3 regions of the Bradyrhizobium sp. USDA 327 genome follow, and region 2 is predicted to be linked to each of the others. Evidence: riboswitches for the same ligand, from Rfam matches in the RefSeq annotation. Region 2 holds a riboswitch; each other region holds the start of a gene.

Region 1 (7,869 bases), 1.8 Mb from region 2:
GAAAGGAGAGCTTTATGGATTCCAATCGGATAAGCGGTGCCGGCGCGCAAGGGTCTCCAACGGGTTACGTCCGGACACAGGAGGATCATGATCTATTTAGGCAGGCCGCGAATGAAGCCCGGTCATTATCATCTGCCGGGCCTGTGTCGGCACAGACGCCGATTTGGCGTTCGAGCGCTCCATACGGAAGCTTTTCACGCGATGGCTACTCTTGGAACAACGACGTATGGGGCCCGCACCCTGGGCCTCAGACGATTTCGGTGAGTGCAGCCAACCGGTGGAGCGTGTGGTCGAACCAGCCCAATACTCCTGGCATCAAGAGCTATCCGCACGTGGCTTTCAATATCGGGAAACCGCTCAGCTCAATCAACACTCTGAGCTCGAGCTTCAATCAGGAAGTTCCCACTGGCGGCGCCTGGGATGTCGCCTACGATATCTGGGACAGCTCAGACCGACATGAGATAATGCTCTGGACAAACTACACCGGAAACTCGGACGGGAGCGGCAACGTTAAGCCCATTTCATATCATTATGCCCCTTCCGGTGCGGCGATTCCGGTCTACAGCAATGTCAATGTAGGCGGGGCGACTTGGAACGTGTTTGAAGGCGAAGGCTCCGATGGTCACAAGGTCATCTCATTGCTGCGCACTTCGAAGACCAACAGCGGGACAGTGGACATCAAGAGTATCCTGCAGTGGATCAAGTCGAAGGGGTACTTTGGCGACATAAACGTCGGTAGCGTCCAATACGGCGTCGAGATTACCTCGTCCCCGGGGGGAAAGAACTTCAATTTCAACAACTGGTCCGTGACTTCGAAGTGAAGTCCGCGCGGGCGGTAAGGTGAGCTGCGCTATGCCAATGAGCCACGCTGACTGACGGCCTTGGCTTGCCGCTCACATCCCGACCGCCACGATCCCGGCCTCAACCGAACCTATGCCGAGATGGCAAGCCATTACGGCACGGCCATCTCGCAGCCCGGCCGCGGCGCCCAAAAGATAAGGCAAAGGTCGAAGTTGCGGTGCAAGTCGCGCAGCGATGGATTTTGGCGCGGCTGCGCAACCAACGCTTCTTTTCGTTGGCGTGACCTGCCACTGAGCATTTCCTCCAGAAGGATTCAGAGTCCGCCCCGAAGAAGGACGGACAGATGAAGCGAGCAAGGTTCACGGAAGAGCAGATTATCGCAGTGTCGAAGGCGCATGAGGCCGGGGCGAAGACGGCCGACCTAGCTCGCAAGCACGGGGTCTCCGAAGCGACGATCTACAATTGGAAGGCCAGCTCGCAATGGTTGGCACGCAAGATCGCCGCGATGGGGCATACCGTCCGCATTATTCCGGCTCAATTCGTCAAGCCTTATGTAAAGTCCAACAAAAGTGACATCATCGATGCCGCAGCGATCGCGGAAGCAGTGACGCGACCAACAATGCGCTTCGTCGAAATACGGTCGCCCGAACACATTGACCTGCAAGCGCTGCATCGTGTTCGCGATAGGATGATTTCGCAACGGACGTGCCTCATAAATCAGATGCGCGCTTTTTGCCTTGAATATGGGATCGCTACTCGACTCGGGAAGCGTCCGAGGGAGGGTGTTTCCTCCCTTCGGCCATCACCTTATCCGTTGACCGTCGGCTACTTTTCTGACTCAATCAAGCCGTTTATGGACCGGTCTTAACAACCTCGGGGGCGGCATGGATTCGATCCTTCGCGTTCTGATGCCCTTCTTCGGGCCGAAGAACTATTCTGAGATGCTCTAGAAGAACGCTTTGGCGGATTTCTGGCTGACCTTAGCCTGCTCGTTCCTGGTGAGGTACGATCCTTGGATTAACGGTCTTTTCTTGCGAGTTGAGCATCTGCCCGGCGTCAAGGAATTCGCCACGGCTATTAAAGCTCCTGAGGTGAACGTGGGCGGCTTCGCGCTTGCTTTGCTGGTGCTCATCTTCAGCAGGGTCACCCGATTCCATGATCGGATTTCGGACATATTTAAGATCAGGGCGAGGTTCGACCGCGCTAACATCCTTCTCCCTCTGGCTGTCATGTCGGGTGCGCAGATGTCGGCCCGTCAGGTGGCAAATCTCAAACGCGACCGCCATCCCCTCGTGAGAGCGACGTTCTACAAATACGCGTCCAGCCGAAGCGAACATCCGCTCGTCGACAAGCACGACATCGAAAGCGCATTGGAGGCTTGGCACATATTGGGTTGCCTTGGAGTGGCTCTTCATACTCACAGGCTTCGCGGTCTTATCCGCCTTCGCCAGGGCAGCTTGGTTTCTGATCATTTTTTGGACCGCCTCGATGGCCGCGCTTCTATTTATGCATCTTCGGTATGGATTGCTGGAACGAAGGGCGGATCCCCAGATCCAACAGATAGCCGGGAATGCCGAGGCAAGTGCAGGCAACCGCCAAGCATTCACAGAGGCGGCCATCTGATGTGGTACAAGATCGGGAAGGATATCATCGTCCGGAGCGAAAACGCAGCCAAGCCGGAAACACAGAGTTGGGCCTATCTTAAGAAGCTGATCTCGCGTCTCGAGCCAATTCATTCCAGCTTCGACTTTGGCTGCGGCAAACTGCGTTACGAACGGGCAATAGCCAAAACCACCGGCGAACTTGCGTTGGTGGATTCGGAAGTGCAGCTTTCAAGGGGTCAAATGATCCGCGGTCGTTCGACCACCATCCGCGATTACGTCGGCAAATCAAATCACGTCCACGCCCTCACCGTGGGTCAGTTTGCCTCCCATGACCGGAGATACGACCGCGGCTTCTGCATAAACGTTCTTTCTGTGATCCCATCGGCAAGCGTGAGACTTGGCATCGTTCAACTGATGAGAGCTAAGCTAAAGCCAAACGGCACTTGCTTGTTTGTGACGCTCTATCGCAATTCTGATTTTACAAGGATGCAGAATCTCCCGAATTGTCAACCATACGGCAACGGCTTCCTCATGGACTCGCTTAGGGGCCATTCCTTCTACGGCCTCATCCCGCCGGACGATCTCGCCGGATTGGTTAAGCGTGCAGGCTTCTCGGTCGAGTCGATCGTGCTGGATGAAGGCTCCGCATACCTGTGGGCCCGAACTCCGGACGGGCGACCTGGACCGATCAATTTCGAAATCCGTGAAACTGCGGAGAACTTTCAGATTCGATCTCAGCCAAGCGTGAGCAACCGCAGCTCGGCAAGGTAGACCAGGCCGGCAGAGACGGCGCTTGGATCCTGAGCAGCAGCCGCGGGGGCTCAAGTCACATCGACGACCTGTCCCGCTTAGGTTCGTCTGCTTCCGATAGTCGGCGATCTGCTGTCTGTAGTGGCCGATGCTCGGCGCATCCGGAGCCACGTCGCTCTTCCAATCGACGACCGCGTCGATGGCGCCGGCCTCGTCGAACGCGATCGCGTCAACCTGTCCGGAGAGCAGGACCTTGCCGCCTTCGTGAGTCTGGCTTCCGAACAACGGGAGCTCGGGGGCGAGACGCGGTCGCGGCGTCACGACGTCCGGAAGAGCGAGCGTCCGCAGCACCGTGGCGGTCAGTTCGACGGCGCTGATGCCCATCTTCGGATCCTCCGCCGGTTCGTGCCCCATCTGCCGGATCAGTTCCGCAGCCCGCGTTTCAAGTCCGCCCTGGCGTCGCAGGCTTCTCCGGTCAGCACCTCCTCGATTAGCTTGTGAAGGATGGTGCCACGCGTCGAACTTCTGAGAACGGCAGCAGGCTCCGCAGCGCCGGTTTCCGGAATTTCCCCGCTTTCGATCTTCGCTTCTGGCTCGTCCACCTGATCAAGTTCCCTCCGGCTCGGGCGACGCCAGATCACGGTCTTGCGCACATCGAAGATAGCGGTCGCCTCGGCGGCGAAGGTCTCGCGGGTCTGCCCGTTCTCTAGCGGCGTGACGTTCCTTTCCTTCGCGGTGCCGACGTCGTTCGGGTTGATCGCCGGGAGACCAGCCAGGCCCAAATCGACGAGCTTTGCCCAGCACTTGTCCGACAGGTCGGCGGAGTGCCTAGGCAGGATCAGCAGGTCGCGCGCCCGGGTCGCGGCCACGTACCAGAGGCGTACGCGCTCGCGCCGCTGCTGCTGCCGCGGTGACGGTGTTGCCCCACGGATTGGCCGAGGAGACAATCACGGATTGAGCAGTTGCGGAGGCTGTGCGGACGCCGATCCCGCTGCGGCGATCGAGGCCAGCACGATTCCTAGCGTCAATGCTGACCCGGACAGCCAGCGCTGTTTGAGCAGGATTGAAGTTGACGCCGAAACTCGCGCCGGCACGGCTACTACGTTTGAAATGAAAACGGTGATGACCACGGGCGAAACAAAAAGCCGTCACGCACATTCGCCGTGAGCGGCAGCCGTTCGCCCCGAATGCGGCAGATCTCGATCGGCTTTGCAACGTCTTGGAGCACCCCGCCCCTGCGTCAGTCCATGACCACGACCGGCAGCAAGGTTTCCTGGCTCGCGGGTTGACGCCTCCGACCACCTTCCCAGGTTCGAACGAACGAACCCAATGGCCCAACTGTCGTCGGCTCGCCGCTTACAGTTGCGGGGGCAGCTTCGGCCTTGTCCGTGAGGACGCACCGTATTCCCTTGATACGCCTTTCGGCGCTACCGATAACCAGACTGAAGGCCCCTCATAACCGAGTCAAGCAAGGGGCGTGAATCGAGTGCTGAGTGACACAACATGTGACAGTTTAGCCCGTCCTATTCGTGAGAGTGCGTTTTTCTAGTCCGATTGATGTGGCCGCACATCTGCTCTGACGAGGCGCACAGGATTGCCTTCGGCTTTTCACCGCCTGACGACCCGTACTTTGCAACGCGCTTGAGGGATAAGTTGGGCGAACGGGGGGCGGACGCCCCGCCGGTCAAGGACTGAGCGGCAGCAGCGCGCCGGGCAAGCCGCGGATCAGGTCGGCTTCGGGACATGCCGCGGCGAACGCAAGGCGAATGCGGCTCGTGGTCTCGACCACACGGGCAGCGAGTTTCAAGAGACTCCGCCTCGACGGCATTTGCGATGTTCGTTTCGATCTTCTCTAGCAAGATCGACCTGATCTGAGGATCGAGGGGCGACTCCGACGTCGAAAGCCCAGCCAAATGTCCCAGCTCTTTGATGCGGCCGTGATGGCCGGCTCGGGTGCCGTTTACATGTCTCAACCGTTCGCACAGTGTATCGAAGCCGGCTTGTCCGCCTATGATCGCCCTGCCTGTCGTGCTGAGCATGTCCGGTGTTAGCCCTGCGAGGTACTTCACGCTGACCCTGAACCGCGCGTCGCGATCTGCAAGGCAGAACGCCATTGCGACGATGGCGTCGAACAGCGCGGAATTCGAGAGGTCATGGTACTCCGCGGGGAGAAGCTTGCGCGCAGCCTGCTTACGGCTAGGGTCAGGGTGAACGAGACCAACCACGAAGTCGAAGGCTTCTTCGTCGGGAATCTCGACGAGAGATTGCTCGAAATCGCGCAAGTCGACGGTCGGAAGGAGCAGATGCGCCAACAGCTTCAGGCCGAACGGCAGCAATTGCTCCAGCAACTTGCTGGATCGGCGGGAGATGTCCGGCGCGCGGAGGATGAGGCACGGCTGTTCGAAGCCATGTTCGCGCAATTCCAGGCCATCCGCGACTCTGGCCTGACCTGCTTTGGATGCGGCGAGGAATTGGCTGCTTTCGATCGCAAGCTGGCGGAAATCGGCAAAAATATCGAAGACGCCAAGCGGAATCGCGATCCCAAGCTCGTTGCCGATCTGGAGCGCCTAGCCGCGGAGGTCAAGACGGCAAACCGGCTCAAGACCGAGACACAGGATGCGTCGACCCGGGCACACAGCGCGAAAGACAGGGCCGAGGGCGCGTATGAAGACTACATGAAGAACAATCGTGAAGTCCTGGCGGTGGCACGTCGCGCCCGCGCGCGCCAGCTGCTGGACGGATTCCCGCAATCGAGGGAGATGAGCGACTACCGGTCGAAGGTGGCCGAAATGGCGGCTCAGTCCTTGTCGGACCGCATCGCTGGGCTGACGGCGGACCGTGAAAACCGTTCTACCAACCGGCGCTCCACCCTGATGAGGGAAATGACGGGCGCCGTGAACAAGCACGGGCAGGACTTCTATCTCGTGCCGCCGTTCACCGCCGAGGAGGCGACGCCGTCGGCCGTCGAGCAGTGGGCGGTCGCCGAAAAGGACCGATTGGATGGGCATGAATTGGTCCAGTACGCGGAGCAGTGTCGGAACGCTGAGACGGAGATGACCTCGGCATTCCGGGACGACCTTCTCCATCGGCTCGACGATGCCTTCACCGGCATCAAGTCCACCCTGAACGAGCTCAACCGCCACCTGAAGGACCGCCAGTTCCACGGGCGCGACTACTACTCGTTCAAGGCGCTCGAGGCCCCGACCCACGTCGCGCGCCGCCCTAATGGACGTCATTGCGGACAAGCTTGCGAACGAGGCCGAAAGCCGCGAGACAGCGCTCGAAAAGGTTGCCGCTCTTGCTAAGCGGGTGAAGTGGCTGCGGGTGGCGAAGCTCGCAACGACGTCGGCGGCTTCGATCTATTTCGGCGTTCCGCCGGTCGGGGCCGCCGGCGAGTTCTTCGAACTCGGCAGAAAGATGTGGAGCGAGGGCTTCGGGAAGAGCGATGCCGATGCGGCGAAGAAGGCCGTCGGCGATGCCGTCAAGGAAGGCGGCGAGCTTCTAAAACCGAAGGAGGAAACGTCTCCTCCGAAGGAAATTCAGGCTCTGCGCGACACGCTCGAGCAAACCCTTGAAGAACTCGGTATCACGCTTGTCGTGTTGATCGACGATCTCGACCGCTGCCTGCCCGAGACAACGATCTCGACGCTCGAAGCCATCCGCCTCTTCCTATTCCTCAAGAACACCGCCTTCGTCATCGCTGCGGACAACGACATGATCAAGCACGCAGTCCGCAAGCACTTCGCGGGCTTCGAAAATGACTTGATGGTAACGAACTACTTCGACAAGCTGATCCAGGTTCCGATCCGCGTGCCGCAACTCGGCACGCAGGAGGTCCGCGCATACATGATGCTGCTATTCGTGGACAACAGCGACCTGCCCGAGCCCGACAAGGAGAAGATTCGCGCCGCCGTGATCCGTCAACTGAAGAGCACTTGGCAGGGCAAGAAGGTGGACCGCGCGTTCGTCAACTCGCTTGACATCGGCTTACCGGGATCGCTGGTCGGGCAACTCGACACTGCCGAGCGGCTGTCTTCGCTCATGACAACGGCGTCCGGAATTGTCGGCAATCCCCGCCTGATCAAGCGCTTCCTGAACGCGCTATCGATCCGCATGACCATCTCCAAGGCGCAGGGTGTGGGCGTGGATGAGGCGGTCCTCGCTAAGCTCCTTCTGTTCGAGCGCATCGGCGACGCCAAAGCCTATGCCGAGCTCGTCAAGAATGTGACGACGGACGCGGAAGGAAAGCCCGCGTTCCTGAAGGACTGGGAGGAGGCAGCGGCCGCCGGTCGCGACCTGGAGACGAAGGATCCGTGGACCGGCGACTTCGTGCGCGAATGGCTGGCGCTTTCGCCGCCGTTGCATGACGTCGATCTCCGCGGGGCTCTTTACGTCAGCCGCGAGCATGCGCCGCTGATCACTCCTGAAGATCGCCTGTCCTCCGACGGCGCCGAACTTCTCGCGGCGATGCTCGAACATCCGGAAATGTCAGCTCGGTTGAGGGACCGCCTGGTCCGGGTGCCCCGGATCGAAACCACAGTGATTATGGATCGACTTCTCGAGCGCGCCCGCAAGGAACAGGAGTGGGGCGCGCCGCAAATACTTACGGCCTGCATTGCGCTCGCCGATGCCGATCCGGTCCAGGGACCGCGTTTGGCGGCGTTCCTCGAGGCGCGCCCTCACCAGCAGATTCAGCCTAGCATCGTGCCGAAGA
Region 2 (7,869 bases):
CGACGGACACGATGAAGCCGTCGATCAACACGGGAATACGGGCTTGCGCGGCCGCAATGATCGCTCCTGAGATCGCCGCGATCTCGAGGCCGCCGACGGCGCACAGGATCTGCTCGACCGACGCTCCAGCGACACCGTGGCGTGCGATCGCCGCATCGATCACGCGTGCCTTGTGCGCGCGGCCGGCCGCATCGACGCCGGTGCCGCTGCCCGCGATCTCCCCGGCGCTCACGCCAAGCAGGCTCGCCGCGATCGCCGCTGAGGTCGTGGTGTTGCCGATGCCCATCTCACCGAAGATCAGGAGATCTGGCTGACTGGCCTTTGCGCGCACCACCGCACGCTGGCCGGCCTCGAAGGCAAAGGCCAGGTCCGAGGGCGTGAGCGCAGCCTCGACGCTGAAATCGCGCGTGCCGCTGCGCGGCTTGTCGGTGACGATTCCCGCCATCTGCGCCTGGGCCAGCGTGCCGGCGTCGACCACCTCCAGGCTCGAACCCAGTTCACGCGCCAGCACCGAGATCGCCGCGCCGCCTGAGGCAAAATTCGCCATCATCGCGATCGTCACGGCTTGCGGATAGGCTGACACGCCCTGCGCGACGATGCCGTGATCGCCGGCGAAGATGATGATCGGCACCCGCAATGCGTGCGGCTCTTCGGTCGCCTGCAGGCCCGCAAGCTCGATCGCGAGCTGCTCGAGCCGGCCGAGCGCGCCGGTCGGCTTCGTCAGTTGCGCCTGCCGCGCAATAGCGGCCTCGCGATGGACCGCGGAGACCTCGGGGCAGTTCCGGTAAACCCATTCGGGAAGCATGCTGCCTCGCTTACGCCCTGCGCTTGAGAATGTAGCTGTCCATGATCCAGCCGTGCCGCTCGCGCGCCTCCTGCCGCAGCGCGACGATACGAGGGCCGATCTCGGCGAGTGCGCCGGACATGATGATCTGGTCGGGCATGCCGAGATAGGCGCCCCACCAGATATGAAGCCCCGCTGGATCGAGCGACTGGAACGCCGTGCCGCCGTCGAGCATCACCACCACGGTATCGACACCTTGCGGCCAGCCGTCTTCACGCAAGCGCCGCCCCGTCGTGACCAGGAACGGCTCGCCGATGTCGTTGAGCGGCAGCGCATGCGCCGCACACAGCGCCTGGATCGAGGTGATGCCGGGCACGACCTCGATCTTCGGCAACGGATTCAATCGCCGTGCAATGCGCAGCGAGGAGTCGTAGAGCGACGGATCACCCCAGATCAGCAGCGCAACCTTGCCGTCACCATCGAGATGCCTCGCGATCGTCTGCGACCAGACCGCAGCCACCGCCTCGTGCCAATCGTCTACGCCCTTGCGGTAATCGGCTTCACCGGTGTCGCGCACGGGAAGGTCGAATTCGGCGATGACCGTCTTGTCGCTGGTGAGCGCGTCCGCGCAGATCGTTCGCCTGAGATCGGCGAGATCGGACTTTGCAGCCCCCTTGCGCGGGGATCATGACGAGATCGGCCGCGCTGATGGCAGCGATCGCGGCGCGCGTGAGCTGCTCGGGATCGCCGCAACCGATGCCTATCAGGGAGAGCGTGAGCATCGCGAGCGCGACGGGCGGCAATCAGGGCCGCCCTTTCGCTTGTCTCTCAGGCGCCGTTGTGCAGGCGCGGAGTGACGAGGCCGGGCGCGGTGACGCCGCGCAGCGACTTCGCCAGCGCCAGCACTGCGAGGTCTGCCAGCGGCTCGATCACGATGACCAGCGCGTAGGAGGCCGCGAAGGTCGCGATGTTGGCGAGGTTGCTCATGGCAAAACCGGAGCCGTAGAGCGCCCAGAACGCCACCCAGGCGACAACACCCGCTTGATAAGTCGTCGACAGCGCCAGCGCCTGACCGTACTTCAGATCGACATAGGCGGTGTTACGCGAAATGATGCGCGTGGCGATGGCCTGGATCGCGAACAGCGGCACCAGCAGCGTGGTGACGTTCATGCCGTATTGCGGCAGGTCAGCGGGCTCGAACAACAGACCCTGGAGCAGCAGGCCAAATGCGAGGCCGAAGGCGGCGGGCGCAGCACCAAAGAGCAGGAACAAGGTCGAGCCGAGGATGAAGTGCACTTCGGAGACGCCGACCGGGAAGTGCGGCAGGACCTGGAAGAAGGTGAAGACGAGGCCCGTGGTGGCGAGCGTGCGCGCGGCAAACGAGCCGACGCCCTGCGTGCGGACGGTTTCGGCCGCCAGCTTCAGCGCAACGCCGCCTGCGGCGATGCCGGTTGCGTAACTCAATACGAGCTTGGCGCCCGTGACGATTCCCGGTTCGATATGCATGGCTCAATTCCTTCCTGCCGTCACACCCGACGGCCTTGGTCTCAAAACGTGCAGGGCCGGTCTCCTGGCTCGCGGTTCACTGGGTTCTCCGGCCTTCCCGAACCTTGCGGCCCAGTGGCGATTCGGAGCCCCTCACCGCTTACAGTCGCGGGGGCGGCTGGGGTTTTGGGCGCCGCAACTGGGTCCGCCCACCCCCATTCCCGATTATGCTCCGGCGCTTTGCGCCGCGTCGAGCACCATGCCCCTCCTGTGTGCGCCTTTCGCGAGCCGGGCGTCAAGAGGCGAAGGGCGACCGCCGCCGTCATGACGGATAATCCCCTGCCAGCGCGCCGAACAGGATCACGGCCGCCGTGGACGCGGCGCCGCCCCGCGCAAGCTGCTCGGCGAGCTCGGCAATGGTGGTGCGGACCAGCCGCTCGTCAGGACGACCGAGGGATTCGGCAAACAGTGCGGGCGTGTTCGGAGCGAGCCCCTGCGCGATCAATTTCGCCGCAAGCGTCGGAAAGGTGCGCCTGCCCATATAGACCACGGTCGTGGCCTCGGGATCGGCCAGCGCCGCCCAGTTCAGGTTGGACGGCAGCTCGCCGCTGACGTCGGCCCCCGTGATGAACTGCACCCGGCGGGAGGTATGCCGACGGGTCAGGGGAATGCCGGCCTGGGCGGCGGCGACACAGGCGGATGTGACGCCGGGTACGATCTCGTAGCCGATGCCGGCTTCGCGCAGCGTTTCCAGCTCTTCCTCGAGCCGGCCGAAAATGCCGGCATCGCCAGACTTGAGCCGCACCACGCGCGCGCCTGTCGCGGCATAGTCGACCAGGAGACGGTTGACGTGGTGCTGCTTGGTCGAGGGCCGCCCTGCCCGTTTTCCCACCGCGACGAGATTGGCGCCGGGCCGCGCCAGATCCAGAATCGCGCCGGAGGCGAGGTCGTCATAGAGCACGACGTCGGCCTCGCGCAGCCGCGCGGCGCCCTTCACCGTGAGCAACTCGGGATCGCCGGGGCCGGCGGAAATGAACGACACGAATCCTCTCACCGGTCCTCCGCGATCAGATGAAAGAACGTACCGGTGGCGTGGCCGCGCCGCGAGCCGGTCTCGGCCATGGCGGCGCCCGTCGCATCGTGCACGACCGCCAGCGGCGCATCCGGCTGCGCGACGATCGTCGAATAGTGGAACTCGTGACCGCGCAGGCGTGCGCCGGGCTGATGCCCCGGCATCGGCGCAACCAGTTCGGCGAGACGATAGCCCAGATGCATGCGGCGTTTGGCAAAGCTGGTCTCGAGGCCAAGCAGGCCCGTCATCTCATGACGGAGGCCGTCGGCATCGGTGAGGCCCGTGCCCAGAGCCATGTAGCCTCCGCACTCGCCGTGCACCGGCCGTGTCTCGGCGAAGGCACGCAGGCCGCTTTGAAAGCGCGCATTGGCCGCGAGCTTGCCGGCGTGCAGCTCGGGATAGCCGCCAGGAAGCCAGCAGACGTCGGCGCTCGCGTCAGGCACTTCATCGGCAAGCGGCGAGAATGTCGAGATCTCGGCGCCCGCCGTGCGCCAGGCCTCCAGCATGTGCGGATAGACGAAGGAGAAAGCCGCATCGCGGGCGAGCGCAATGCGCTGCCCCGGTGGCGCGACGTTGAGACCGTTCGCGGCAGGTTGCGGCGACCAGCGAGCCGCCGACCGCAGCACGGCATCGAGATCGACATGCTCGGTGACGAAGCGTGCGGCCTCGTCGATCAGCTGGCCGATCTCGGCCCGCTCCTCGGCCTGCACCAGGCCGAGATGCCGCTTCGGCAGGCTGATCTCGGCATGACGCGGCAGCGCGCCGAACACGGCGATGCCGGCCTCGTTGAGCGCACGCCGCACGAGATCTTCATGACGCGGGCTGGCGACGCGGTTGAGCACGACGCCGGCAAGCCGCACGCCGGCCCGATAATCGCGAAGGCCTGCGGCGATCGCCGCCGCCGTCTGCGCTTGCCCCGAAGGATCGATCACCAGAACCACCGGCCAGCCCAGCATCTCCGCAATGTCTGCGGTGGCGCCGGTGCCGGAGACACCGCGTGCGGCGACGCCGTCGAACAGGCCCATCGAGCCCTCGGCGAGCACGATATCGGCGTCGGCACCGCGGCTGACGAGATGCGCGATTGCTCCGCGATCCATCGCCCAGCTGTCGACGTTGACGGAGGCGCGGCCCGTCGCGGCGGCGTGGAACGCGGGATCGATATAGTCCGGCCCGCTCTTGAAGCACTGCACGTTCATTCCGCGATTGCGCCAGGCGCGGGCGAGCGCCAGCGTCAGCGTCGTCTTGCCGACACCGGAGGCCGGCGCGGAGATGACGAGCCCTGCGGCCATCACGATGCCTCCGGAAAACGCGGCTCGGCACCGACCGGCCGATAGCGGCGGTCGTAGTCCGCGGCATAGAGACGGCTCTCGTCGAAATCCGCAGCGCCAAGCGTCCTGCCGACCAGGATCAGCGCGGTGCGCTCCATCTCGCCGCCCACAGCCGCATCAAGAGTGCCGAGCGTCGCGCGGACGATGCGTTGGTCCGGCCAGCTCGCGCGCCAGACGATCGCGACCGGGCAGTCCGCGCTGTAATGCGGCGTGAGCTCGGCAACGACCTTGTCGAGCAGGTGGATCGACAGATGGATCGCGAGCACCGCGCCGGTCGCTGCGAATGCGGCGAGCTTTTCGCCTTCGGGCATCGCGCTGGCCCGCCCCGGCGTGCGCGTCAGCACCACCGTTTGGGCAAGACCGGGCAGCGTCAGCTCGGCCCCCAGCGCGGCCGCGGCAGCCGAGAAGGACGGCACGCCCGGCGTCACCGAATAGGGAATGCCGAGCGCGCGCAGGCGGCGAAGCTGCTCGCCCATCGCCGACCAGATCGAGAGGTCGCCGGAATGCAGCCGCGCGACATCCTTGCCTGCCGCATGCGCGGCGGCGATCTCCGCGATGATCTCGTCGAGCGACAGCGGCGCAGTGTTGACGATGCGTGCCCCCGGCGGGCAATGCGCCAGCACCCCCTCCGGCACCAGCGAGCCGGCATAGAGACAGACCGGAGAGGCCGCGATCAGATCGCGGCCGCGCAGCGTCAGCAAATCGGGCGCGCCCGGGCCGGCGCCGATGAAATGCACCGTCATGCGCCGTCTCCTTCGGCGATCGCGGCGGTCGCGGTGCGATCCTGCGAGACAACCCGCGCCGCAATCAGCCGCGCGCGGGGACCGGCCGCAGCGAGCGCCGCGGCCTCGGCAAGCGATCCCGTCCCGAACTTTTCCGCGACGAGTTTTGACTGCGTCGGCGTGTCGATGCCGGCCAGCCTGTCGGCCGGAACGGCCTTGATCGGTATGCCGCATTCACGCGCGAGCTGCTTCAGCGCCTCCGCGTCGGCCTTGTCGCTGACGGTCGCAAATGCCGCAAGACCTTCGGGGCCGCCGGCCGTCGCGAGCGCCTCGCGCAACGAGGCGACCGTCACGTTGCTCTTGAATCCCAGACCTGCGACCTTCATCGGACCGCACTCCATTGCACCACCGGCCGCGTCGCTTCCCAGGATCGGTAGCGGCCGAGCGAGGCGGCATGCGCCAGTTCGACCCGCATCAGCTCGCCACCATGGCGCTGGTGCAGCTCGGCGAGCAGCGCTTCCGTCTCCAGCGTGACTGAATGTGCAACGAGCCGCGCTCCAGGCAAGAGGCGCGCCCAGACGGCATCGAACATCGCGCCATCGAGGCCGCCGCCGATGAAGACGGCATCCGGCGGCTCCAGCGCAGCAAGCGCTTCGGGCGCCTTCCCGGAAACGATGACGATCCGATGCGCCAATCCGAACGCGGCTGCATTGCTGCGAATGTTCGCGGCGCGATCTTCGCGCAGCTCGATGGCCGTGGCCGTCCCACCGCACAGCCCCCACTCCACCGAGATCGAACCCGAACCGGCGCCGACGTCCCACAGCCGTTCGCCGGGCCGCGGCGCCAGCGCCGAGAGGGCGAGCGCACGCACCGGCCGCTTGGTGATCTGGCCGTCATGGACGAAGAGATCGTCCGATAATCCCGAACTGCGGGAAATACCCTGGCCTCCCCGCGCCTCCACCGCCACCGCAACCAGATTGCCGGCAATATCCGCGGCAAAGAGATCGGCGCGATGCTGGTCGATGCTTTCGCGCGGGCCGCCAAGCGCAGCGAGAGTCCACAGGAGTGAGGCGCCCCCATCCGCGTTGCGTCAGCCACTTCGCGAGGTCGCCGACCGCCGCTGCGTCGCGCACCAGGCATATGATGCGTGCGCCTTGCGCCAAATGCGGCATGAGACGCTCGAACGGCGCCGCATGAAGGCCGAGGCACGTCACGGACTCGAGGCGCCAGCCCAGCCGCGCGGCCGCAAGCGAGAATGTCGACGGCGCAGGGTGCGCGATCCACTCGTCGCCACCGAGTGTCTCGGCGAGGCTCGCGCCGGCGCCATGCCAGAACGGATCGCCGGAGGCGAGCACCGCCGTTGGCCGGCCACGGCAGCTCAGCACGATCTTTGCGTCGAACGGCACCGGCCACGGGCGGCCGCGGCTGCCAACCTCCGCAAGCGCGAGATGGCGCTCACCGCCGAAGACGGTTTCAGCCTCGGCAAGCGCCTTTCGGCTTGCCTCGGACAGCCCGGCAAGGCCATCTTCACCGATACCGATGATGGTCAGCCAGGGATCAGACATGACGCGCGCCCTCATTCTGGGCGGAACGACCGATGCGAGCCTGCTCGCAGCGGAGGTCGCGCGCGCCGGCATCGACGCCGTCTATTCCTATGGCGGCCGCACCCGCGCGCCGGCCGACCAGCCGCTGCCGACCCGCATCGGCGGTTTCGGTGGCGTGAGCGGGCTGGCCGACTACATTCGTCGTGAAAATATCACGCATGTGATCGACGCGACGCATCCCTTCGCGGCTGAGATGAGCCGTAACGCGATCGTGGCGTGCGCGGAAGCCGGCACGCCGTTGATCGCGCTCGAACGCTCGCCGTGGACAAAAGCGCCCGGTGACAGCTGGATCGAGGTGGCAGACGTCAACGCGGCCGTCGCCGCGCTGCCCGTGGCGCCCGCAAACGTGTTTCTCGCCATCGGCCGCCAGCACATCGCGCCGTTCGCGAGCAAGCCGCAGCATGCCTACACGCTGCGCTTCGTCGATCCGCCCGAAGCGCCCCTGCCCTTCGCGGCAGATGTGATCGTGTCGCGCGGACCCTTCACCCTCGACGACGAGCTGGACACGCTGCGCACGCGCGGCATCGCGTGGATCGTCGCCCGCAATTCCGGCGGCGACGGCGCGCGCGCCAAGATCGACGCGGCTCGCATGCTTGGCTTGCCCGTGATCATGATCTCGCGACCAGGACTGCCCGAGCGGCTGCGGGTTGAGAGCGTGGCCGCGATCATGCAGTGGCTCGGTCATTCTAGCCGCCTCGGCGCATAGACCCAGGGGCCGACGCGGCGCGTCTGCGAATTGCCGACGATCACCAGCGTGCGCATGTCGGCCATTTCGGGCGTCGCTTCGTTCAGCGTCACGGTCTCGATCTTCTCGTCAGCCGCGCTGATCGCGCGCGCGAAGATCACGAGGCGCCCGCCGCAACCCGCCTCTTGA
Region 3 (7,869 bases), 1.4 Mb from region 2:
TTGCGGTGTCCGTCAAGCATTAGTTTTCTCATTGCTGTCGCGGCCGTTGCCAACGTGCCCATGAGCGACAAATCTCGGCGTAAATTTCCAAATCTCAACCTATACGGCCGCGTACCACGGCATGATTAGCTGCAATACACTTCTGCTTACATGGGTTGCAGATTTTCGGCGAATGTTGTCGCCGTGATCGAGCAGCCGGCAATTCTACCCCGGCCAACGAAACTAGCGCAACGCGTCACCGTCTTTTCTCCGAGACCGTACCTTCCCCGGTCCACGAAGTGGACCGGGCATCATGTCGGCGGCAATGGTAGCCTCGATATTGTGGAAAGCGCAAATCACCACAACCGAATTAGCTTTGTTGAGAACAGACCGGAGCTCGGGATCAACCGATTTGCGGATCGGATGCAGCGCGCAGTTCGCGCGCGGCAGCGACCATGTTGGTGAGCGCCGGCCGAACCTCCTCCCATTTGCGCGTTTTTAGGCCGCAGTCCGGATTGACCCAAAGCTGCGAATCCTGCAAACGCGTCCGAGCTAGCACCATCAGCTCCTTCATTTCGCCCGTCTCGGGGACGCGTGGAGAGTGAATGTCGTACACGCCCGGTCCGATTTGATTTGGATATTCGTACTTCCTGAACGCATCCAGTAGCTCCATTTTCGATCGCGACGTCTCGATTGAAATGACATCCGCATCCATTGCAGCGATCGCACCGATGATGTCGTTAAACTCTGAGTAGCACATATGTGTATGGATTTGCGTTTGATCGGTAACGCCCGATGAGCAGAGGCGGAAGCAATCTCCGGCCCAATCGAGATATGCCTTCCAGTCCGACCGGCGCAATGGCAATCCTTCGCGGAGTGCAGCTTCGTCGATCTGTATTATGGCTGCACCGGCATTCTCGAGATCGCGGACTTCATCGCGCATCGCGAGCGCAAGCTGACGGCAGACCTCGCTTCTAGGAATATCATCGCGAACAAACGACCAGTTCAGGATCGTCACCGGTCCGGTCAACATCGCCTTCATCGGCTTACCAGTTAGTGATTGCGCGTAGCGCCACCATTCCACGGTGATCGGCTTCGGCCGCACTACATCGCCAAACAGGATCGGGGGCCTAACGCAGCGCGAACCATAGGACTGAACCCATCCGTTCCTTGTAAATGCGAAGCCGGCGAGTTGCTCGCTGAAGTACTGCACCATGTCATTACGCTCGAATTCGCCATGCACGAGGACGTCAAGACCGATGTCCTCCTGCCAACGTACGGCGCGGGCTATCTCCTCTTTGAGGAACCTGTCGTATTGCTCCTCGCTCATCGCACCTCGCGCATGCGCCGCGCGAGCATTTCGCACCGCTGCGGTCTGCGGAAACGATCCTATCGTCGTGGTAGGAAAAGCCGGCAGTCCAAAGCGTTCCCTTTGGATCTCGGAACGACGGGCAAACGGGGTGGCGCGCTGGCGCATCGTCTGATCGATCGCCCTCATTCGGACAGCGACGTTGGCATTATGGATCTTCGGCGAGGTCCGGCGGGCAGTCGCGGCGCATTCCGACTCGGCAAGAGCTAGCCCAACATTCTGGTCGCCTGCGAGTACCCGCGCCAGGATCGCAAGCTCACGCATCTTCTGAACCGAGAAAGCAAGCCAGCTCTTGACGTCGGACGCGAGCCCGGTCTCGAGTTCAACATCGACCGGCACGTGAAGCAGCGAGCAGGACGGAGCGAGCTGTACACGGTGCCTGCCAAGCTTCGCAATCGAGGGCTTCAGCCGCTGACGGAGCGACGGCAAGTTCGACCGCCACACATTGCGGCCGTCGATGACACCGAGCGACATGACGAGATCACTTCGGCCGTCAGCAATGATCTGATCCAATAGTTCTGGCGCTCGAACCAAATCGACGTGCAGACCGGAAATTGGCAGGCTCAAGGCAGTATCCAGATTGTCGCCTAGGGCGCCGAAATAGCTCGCAAGCATGATCTTGATAGCGGGTCCCTCCTTTGCGAACCGGTTATAGGCGTGCAGCAACGATTGTCGCGCCGCCTCATCCAGATCAAGGACCAGGCAGGGCTCATCAAACTGAACCCAACTTGCCCCTCGTTTGGCTAATTCATGCAGAAGGTCGATATAGACAGGTATCAGATCATCGAGGAGAGAGAGGGGCTGGAACGCGCTATCGGTACTCTTGCCGAGCTTTAAAAATGTGACCGGCCCGATCAGGACAGGGCGGGTCTGAAAGCCAAGAGCCCTGGCTTCCTCATACTCTTCGACGGGTTTGCGAGAGCACAGTCTGAACGCCTGTCCCCGGTAAAACTCGGGAACCATGTAGTGGTAGTTGGTATCGAACCACTTGGTCATTTCCTGCGCGGGCACGCCAGATCCCCGCGTACTCTGGTCGCAACTCGCATCCTGATCGCCGCATTGCGATCCGCGGGCCATGGCGAAGTACGTCTGGAGCGAAACGGATTCTCCGCTCGAGGCGTAGATCTCCGGGATGGCGCCAACCATGACACTTGTATCAAGCACCTGATCATACAGCGAGAAGTCGTTTGACGGAATGATCGTGACGCCGAGCGATTTTTGACGAGCCCAGTTCGCTGCGCGTAGGCCGGATGCGTCTTCGTACAACTGCTGTTCACTAATCTTTCCAGACCAGTAGCTTTCTAGAGCGAGCTTGAGCTCACGCCTTGGGCCGATGCGTGGCGTTCCGAGCGTAGCAACTGGAAGAGAGAGAGGAGACATCGCGTTAACCCCTGTTGGGGACAAAGGCCATGGCGGACGCAGGCAGGAGAAGTCGCGCGTGCGACGGCTGCTTGGCGTACCACCGAGACACCCCGCCCGTGGACCAATATATTGTCGGGGCCGGTCTCCTGGCTTGCTGGTCATCGCTGCTGTCCGGCCTTCCCGAAGCCGTGCAGGCTTCAGTGACATCGTTGGACAGCGGCTCGCCACTTACAGTTGCGGGGGCAGCGCCGGCATTTGCACCGGCTTCCCTCTTAGCTCCGGATCAATGGGAACCGGAGAACCTCGACGACTTGGATTATCGGCACGAGAACTCTTCCGTCAACCTCTCAGATTATGTGCAAGCTAATCTGCGACATCTGCTAGCCGAATGACCGTGCATCTCTGTGACTTACCACCATCCAGAAACATTCTCTAATCAGAGATGTCATAATCAGACATATCCTTCTCAGATACCGGAATAGCATCCGGAGCTGCCTTGAGGCGGAGCCGCACGCTAGATCGATGAAAGGGACAGAAGCAGCCTTCCGGCGGGAGTACCGACGTTTCTATCAGAATGCTTTCGATGCGGCCTTGCGATTTCCAGAGTTTCGCCCAGCACCTCGGCTAGCCAGCTATTCTCTCAACTAAAGGATCTGCAGCGAATAGGCCAAGGCACGTGGCGGAATTTAGCAACATACGAGGCGAGGGGTTGATTTGCGTGCCACCCAGACTTCAAAGCCGGGATCAAGCCGGCTTGGTGCCGCTGGCAATCATGCAGCTCGAACGCCGGCGGCACGATAGCGAACCACACAGCTCAATAGCGGCAAACGCACTTCCGTCCATCAGGCATCCGGCATCGAGGCGTTCAACTCTTCTGCTAAATATCCGGTGCGGGACAAGGATGCACAAGCTGCGGCGGATACACTGAATAGGAACACCGAAAACGTGCAAAGGTCAGAAAGTCGACAAGAGCGACACAAACTCTGTGAAAATTTCCGCCTATTGCCTGGCACGAAGAATGCAGACCCTCGGCATGCCCAGTCTCCTCCTGCTGGGCAGGTCCAGCTCAGCCAACTGACGCAGTCGCTGTCGGGGAAGTTAGCTGCGCATGACATACAGGGAGCGCCTGATCGCGCGGGACAGCCAGCGGGTGCCACGTCGCATCCCGTAAACTTCTTGCGATGGCTCATAGCAGGTTCGAGGTTGCCTGCTTTACAAGATGTTTGGATGAAACGCGATAGGCCGAGGGTTATGAAGAGAATGTCTGGAAGACCCGCGCTATGGCTTTGCTTGGTCGGATTTTTAATCTGCCTCGCCTGGCCGGCTGCCATGAGCAATAATATTCGGGCCAGCGACAGCCCCCTTGTCGAACGATTGAAGTCAACTTGGCGAGCGCAAGATGGTGAGACGATAGAACAAATTATCTCCAATGTCTCGAAGGTGGCACAGTTCGTGCCTCAAATGTGGGGCGTTATTGAACTTGGCCAAAACGACTTTATTTTCGTTTCGTGGACCAGACACCGGGACAACAAATCGGACGAACAGTACGTTATCACCTGGAAGATCGCCCTCGACGGCACGTTTGAACTTGCGTCGACTTATGCGAAGCCGATGGAATTGGGCTGGCGCGCCCTGGCGCTCTCCCTGATCGCCAGTGAAGTCGCAGATGGCGAAAGGGACGCAAATCTTCGCTTTCTGCATGATCCGGCCAACTTCAACTTCGTGGCCACCCCGCAAGGCCGGCTCGGCGATCTTCTGCGGCAGGGCCGCTGTACTATCATTGAACCAGTTGGAGTGGACTACTTACCGAAGCGGAATGGCAAACCGGCCGAGACGGGTGACGTGTGGCGCGTTCTGCTCTTGGTGAATTGTAGTATCCAAGGACCACGTTATTTTGCACACAACGGGGTCATCACTTTCGAAAAGAGAGAAGGACAGGATTGGGAGCCACAATCCTCCTTTGCCAAGCGCATCGCGAAATTTGCCCCTGGCTCCTGGTTCCAACGCACCGAGCCAAATGAAGAGGAAGACTTAGGAGAGCGAAGGCCCGAGTAAACTGCCGCAGAGCAACATCGCGCCGCAGTTCCTCCATGGCCCAGTGCCTCGGACCGACTGCAAGACATACGCGCTCGGCACTTGCTTTGTTTTAGCTTCCGCAACGGTCCGGGTGCCTTTCTCGCAGCAGTCCGGCCCGTCGCAAGAAGGTCGGCCGCGCGATTGCGTTTGTTCCGCCTAGTGTCAGCGGCGCGCACGAGCTTGCGAGATGTGGTTTTCCCGCCTTCACTCCAGCCGGTGTGAGGACACCACTGTGCGTGAGTATAGCAACGTCGAAGGCACCAGGAACTGGGTGTGAGACGAAACCGGCGAGGAAGTTACCGGGAGACGTTCACCGGTAGCGACCCGGCATACCGCTGAGCGCTTGCGCATTTCCGAGCGCGCAGGCCGGGAAGCTCAGGGGCCGTACGCAAGAAAACGTCGAGGACCAGACTGGCTCGACCCTAGCTTAGCTGGCACCCATTCGTCTGCATGTCATCGATCCAGATTTCGAAGCATGGAAAACGCCTGTTTAACTCTGCTCCACCTGCCCAGGTCGACATCAACGATCAATCTTGCCGGGCGTAAGAAGGTTAAGTTATGCGCGGGCGTCTACCCTGAACTCCATTGCGTCTTCTTCTAAATCGGCCAGAGAAAGCCAGACCGATCTTTTTCACATCTTTTCGTGTGAAGTGCGAAATTTCATTGCAGAACCGTTGGCAGCGGCCATTTTGCCGATGGAAACCGTCGCCAACCAGACCAAGGTTGATGCTCCACGCCTGACTCCAGCGCGAGCCAGCGCTTCATCGTCGGCCACTTTTTTTTGCAAAGACAACGTTCCGGGGTTCGGGTTTGTTCAGCATCGCCAGTTCGGCGCCGCCCGCGAGGATCTCCCCTCAGGTGGAGAGAGTAAAGCGCGGTCCTAGTGAGAGAGCCGCTGATGCTCGAAGAATAGCGCCGCACGCCCCAAAGAAATCACTTGATCCTTACGCAGCGTCAGGCCGTAGGTTCGCGTTCCGGCGAAGCCCTCATAAAGCGCGTCGGAAATGCCGGCGGAATAACGGACGTAACGCTGTCAAGCAGTCGAATGTATCGGCACCGTGTCGTGCGTGAAACGTGGATCAGGAGCGAAAGGTTGTTGTCGGGATGAAGAACCGCGGAATTATGTTCGCATTGCTCGCTCTCGTCACATCTCCGGTCTGCGCCGCGACGTTCAGCGGTGCTCCGCGCATCCTCGACGGCAATACGATCGAGATCGACAAAACCAACGTTCGGCTCTCAGGCATCGAAGCTCCTGAGACGGACCAGATTTGTCTCGACGTCGAGGGCCGGAAATGGGCCTGCGGCGTAGCTGCTCGCGACGAGCTTATCAAGCATTCAAATGGGCGAACCTGGGATTGTCATACCCAGAGAGTCGATGAGTACAGACGAGCCCTCGGTAACTGCTTCATCGAAGGCGAGAATGTGAACGTCTGGATGGTACGCTCGGGCTGGGCACTATCGACTGCTCCATCTCACGCTGTCTATGAGTTGGCGGCAAGCACAGCCCATACGGGACTGTGGTCGGGAGCGTTCATCGCTCCCTGGGACTGGCCTCGCCGCAATAAGGGCACGATTATCGTCGGCGCGTGGTCGGTTCCGATCGACGCGCAGGAAGTACTGCTCGGATCCGTCCTGCTGTCGGAACCGCCGTCCCCCGAGTGCCTGATAAAAGGCACTGTCGAGCGCAGCGGCGAGCGGATCTATCACCTGCCAGGGCAAGCCAGCTACGAACTAATCGACATGACGAAGAAGCGTAGCGAACGCTGGTTTTGTAGCGAAGCGGAAGCCGAAGCCACCGGGTGGCGTAAGGCCGTGCGTTGAGGCGACACATGCATGCAGCCAATTCTCCAAATATGTACCATTTAACCAGGACCGCGCGTTCGCGCCGTTCGCTGTTGTTGTTTGCTGCGTCGACAGTTTTCCTGCGATTCGGCAATAAGATCGCCGATGCGAAGGAAGCAAAAAGCACGCCCAAGCCAGATAACCTGCTGTCGCCAGATGCTGCCCTGAAGCGGCTGCTGATGGGAAACGAACGTTATGTCCAGGGTGCATCACGAGCCGACGATCTTAGGCGCGAGCGTTCGGCTTTGGTCGAAGGCCAAAATCCATATGCGGCGGTTCTGAGCTGCGCCGACTCTCGCGTGGCGCCCGAATTTGTGTTCGACAGCGGGCTAGGTGATTTGTTTGTCTGCCGCGTCGCCGGCAACTTCGCTAATGATGATACACTCGCCAGTATGGAATATGCGGTCGCAGTACTGAACACGCCGCTAATCCTCGTACTAGGCCACGATCATTGCGGCGCGATAGACGCTACGATCAAGTCGCTCCATCAAGATAAGCCGCCGCCAGGGCACATTTCAGCCCTGGTGACCGCACTTGCTCCCGCCGTGAACGCATCTCTAGGGCAGGCCGGCGATACATCCGCCCGCGCAACCCGAAACAATGTGATCGACAATGTCAACAAACTCAGATCGACGGGCCCTATTCTGAAGGCTGCAGTCGAGCAGAACCGGCTGAAAGTCGTCGGGGCCCTGTATCGGATCGACAACGGTAAGGTCGATATTGTCAGCTGACACTAGCACATTCACACCCGAGGCAAATCATCTGCCGTGCGATACGGCCCTTCCGCTCCGCTGTTTGGTCCATCGTCTGCGACAAATGCCCCGGATACCATCCGCTCCACAATAAATGATCAACTCGGGAAGTGCTTCGGTATGCGTGGCGTCTTGATTCTGCTCATGTTCTACGTACTCATGCTAGCAACACGCGGCGAGCATCAAAAAACGCACCTAACGCGTCCGACAGCGTTCATGCCTCCATATTGAGTTGCAAACCCAATAGCGTGGTTCCGGCAGCAGATCGCGATAAAGCGCATTGCCTGGCTGTGAACTCCAGAGCCGGCGACGATCCTGAGATCTTCTGGCTCCGATCGAGCACGCCATGAATGGTGTTGCTTTATCACCAAGCTCAGCCAGGGCTGCAGATCACATAGAACAACCAGCAGGACTGGCCGCCCGGTCTGTAAACGAACATGCCACCCGCGCCAGTAGGCCAGCCGCATCCATCATTCGTTAGATAGTCTC

Evidence for each region. Region 2 has a riboswitch for cobalamin ahead of ABIA42_RS08575 (energy-coupling factor ABC transporter permease). Riboswitches for the same ligand answer to the same signal wherever they lie in the genome.
Region 1: it holds a riboswitch for cobalamin, as region 2 does, so the genes downstream of both, ABIA42_RS00355 (transposase) here and ABIA42_RS08575 (energy-coupling factor ABC transporter permease) in region 2, are expected to answer to the same signal.
Region 3: it holds a riboswitch for cobalamin, as region 2 does, so the genes downstream of both, metE (5-methyltetrahydropteroyltriglutamate--homocysteine S-methyltransferase) here and ABIA42_RS08575 (energy-coupling factor ABC transporter permease) in region 2, are expected to answer to the same signal.

Annotation. Positions count from the first base shown of each region.
Region 1 covers NZ_JBGCCW010000001.1:73,628-81,496, forward strand. The annotation lists gene ABIA42_RS00330 (hypothetical protein) at 15-821, shown strand; partial or broken gene ABIA42_RS00335 (IS21 family transposase) at 903-1,081, shown strand; partial or broken gene ABIA42_RS00340 (hypothetical protein) at 1,145-1,219, shown strand; partial or broken gene ABIA42_RS00345 (transposase) at 1,277-1,567, shown strand; gene ABIA42_RS00350 (hypothetical protein) at 1,761-3,176, shown strand; gene ABIA42_RS00355 (transposase) at 3,578-4,024, opposite strand; cobalamin riboswitch at 4,400-4,602, opposite strand; gene ABIA42_RS00360 (transposase) at 4,840-4,962, opposite strand; gene ABIA42_RS00365 (hypothetical protein) at 5,363-6,460, shown strand; gene ABIA42_RS00370 (P-loop NTPase fold protein) at 6,381-7,869, shown strand, end outside.
Region 2 covers NZ_JBGCCW010000001.1:1,892,066-1,899,934, reverse strand. The annotation lists gene cobT (nicotinate-nucleotide--dimethylbenzimidazole phosphoribosyltransferase) at 1-805, opposite strand, end outside; partial or broken gene cobF (precorrin-6A synthase (deacetylating)) at 816-1,566, opposite strand; gene ABIA42_RS08575 (energy-coupling factor ABC transporter permease) at 1,613-2,290, opposite strand; cobalamin riboswitch at 2,327-2,546, opposite strand; gene cobA (uroporphyrinogen-III C-methyltransferase) at 2,592-3,323, opposite strand; gene ABIA42_RS08565 (cobyrinate a,c-diamide synthase) at 3,320-4,630, opposite strand; gene cobM (precorrin-4 C(11)-methyltransferase) at 4,630-5,412, opposite strand; gene ABIA42_RS08555 (cobalamin biosynthesis protein) at 5,409-5,777, opposite strand; partial or broken gene cbiE (precorrin-6y C5,15-methyltransferase (decarboxylating) subunit CbiE) at 5,774-6,956, opposite strand; gene ABIA42_RS08545 (cobalt-precorrin-6A reductase) at 6,955-7,701, shown strand; gene cobJ (precorrin-3B C(17)-methyltransferase) at 7,677-7,869, opposite strand, start outside.
Region 3 covers NZ_JBGCCW010000001.1:510,571-518,439, reverse strand. The annotation lists gene metE (5-methyltetrahydropteroyltriglutamate--homocysteine S-methyltransferase) at 383-2,728, opposite strand; cobalamin riboswitch at 2,829-3,031, opposite strand; gene ABIA42_RS02215 (nodulate formation efficiency C protein) at 4,040-4,765, shown strand; gene ABIA42_RS02210 (hypothetical protein) at 5,320-5,670, shown strand; gene ABIA42_RS02205 (thermonuclease family protein) at 5,891-6,607, shown strand; gene ABIA42_RS02200 (carbonic anhydrase) at 6,616-7,359, shown strand.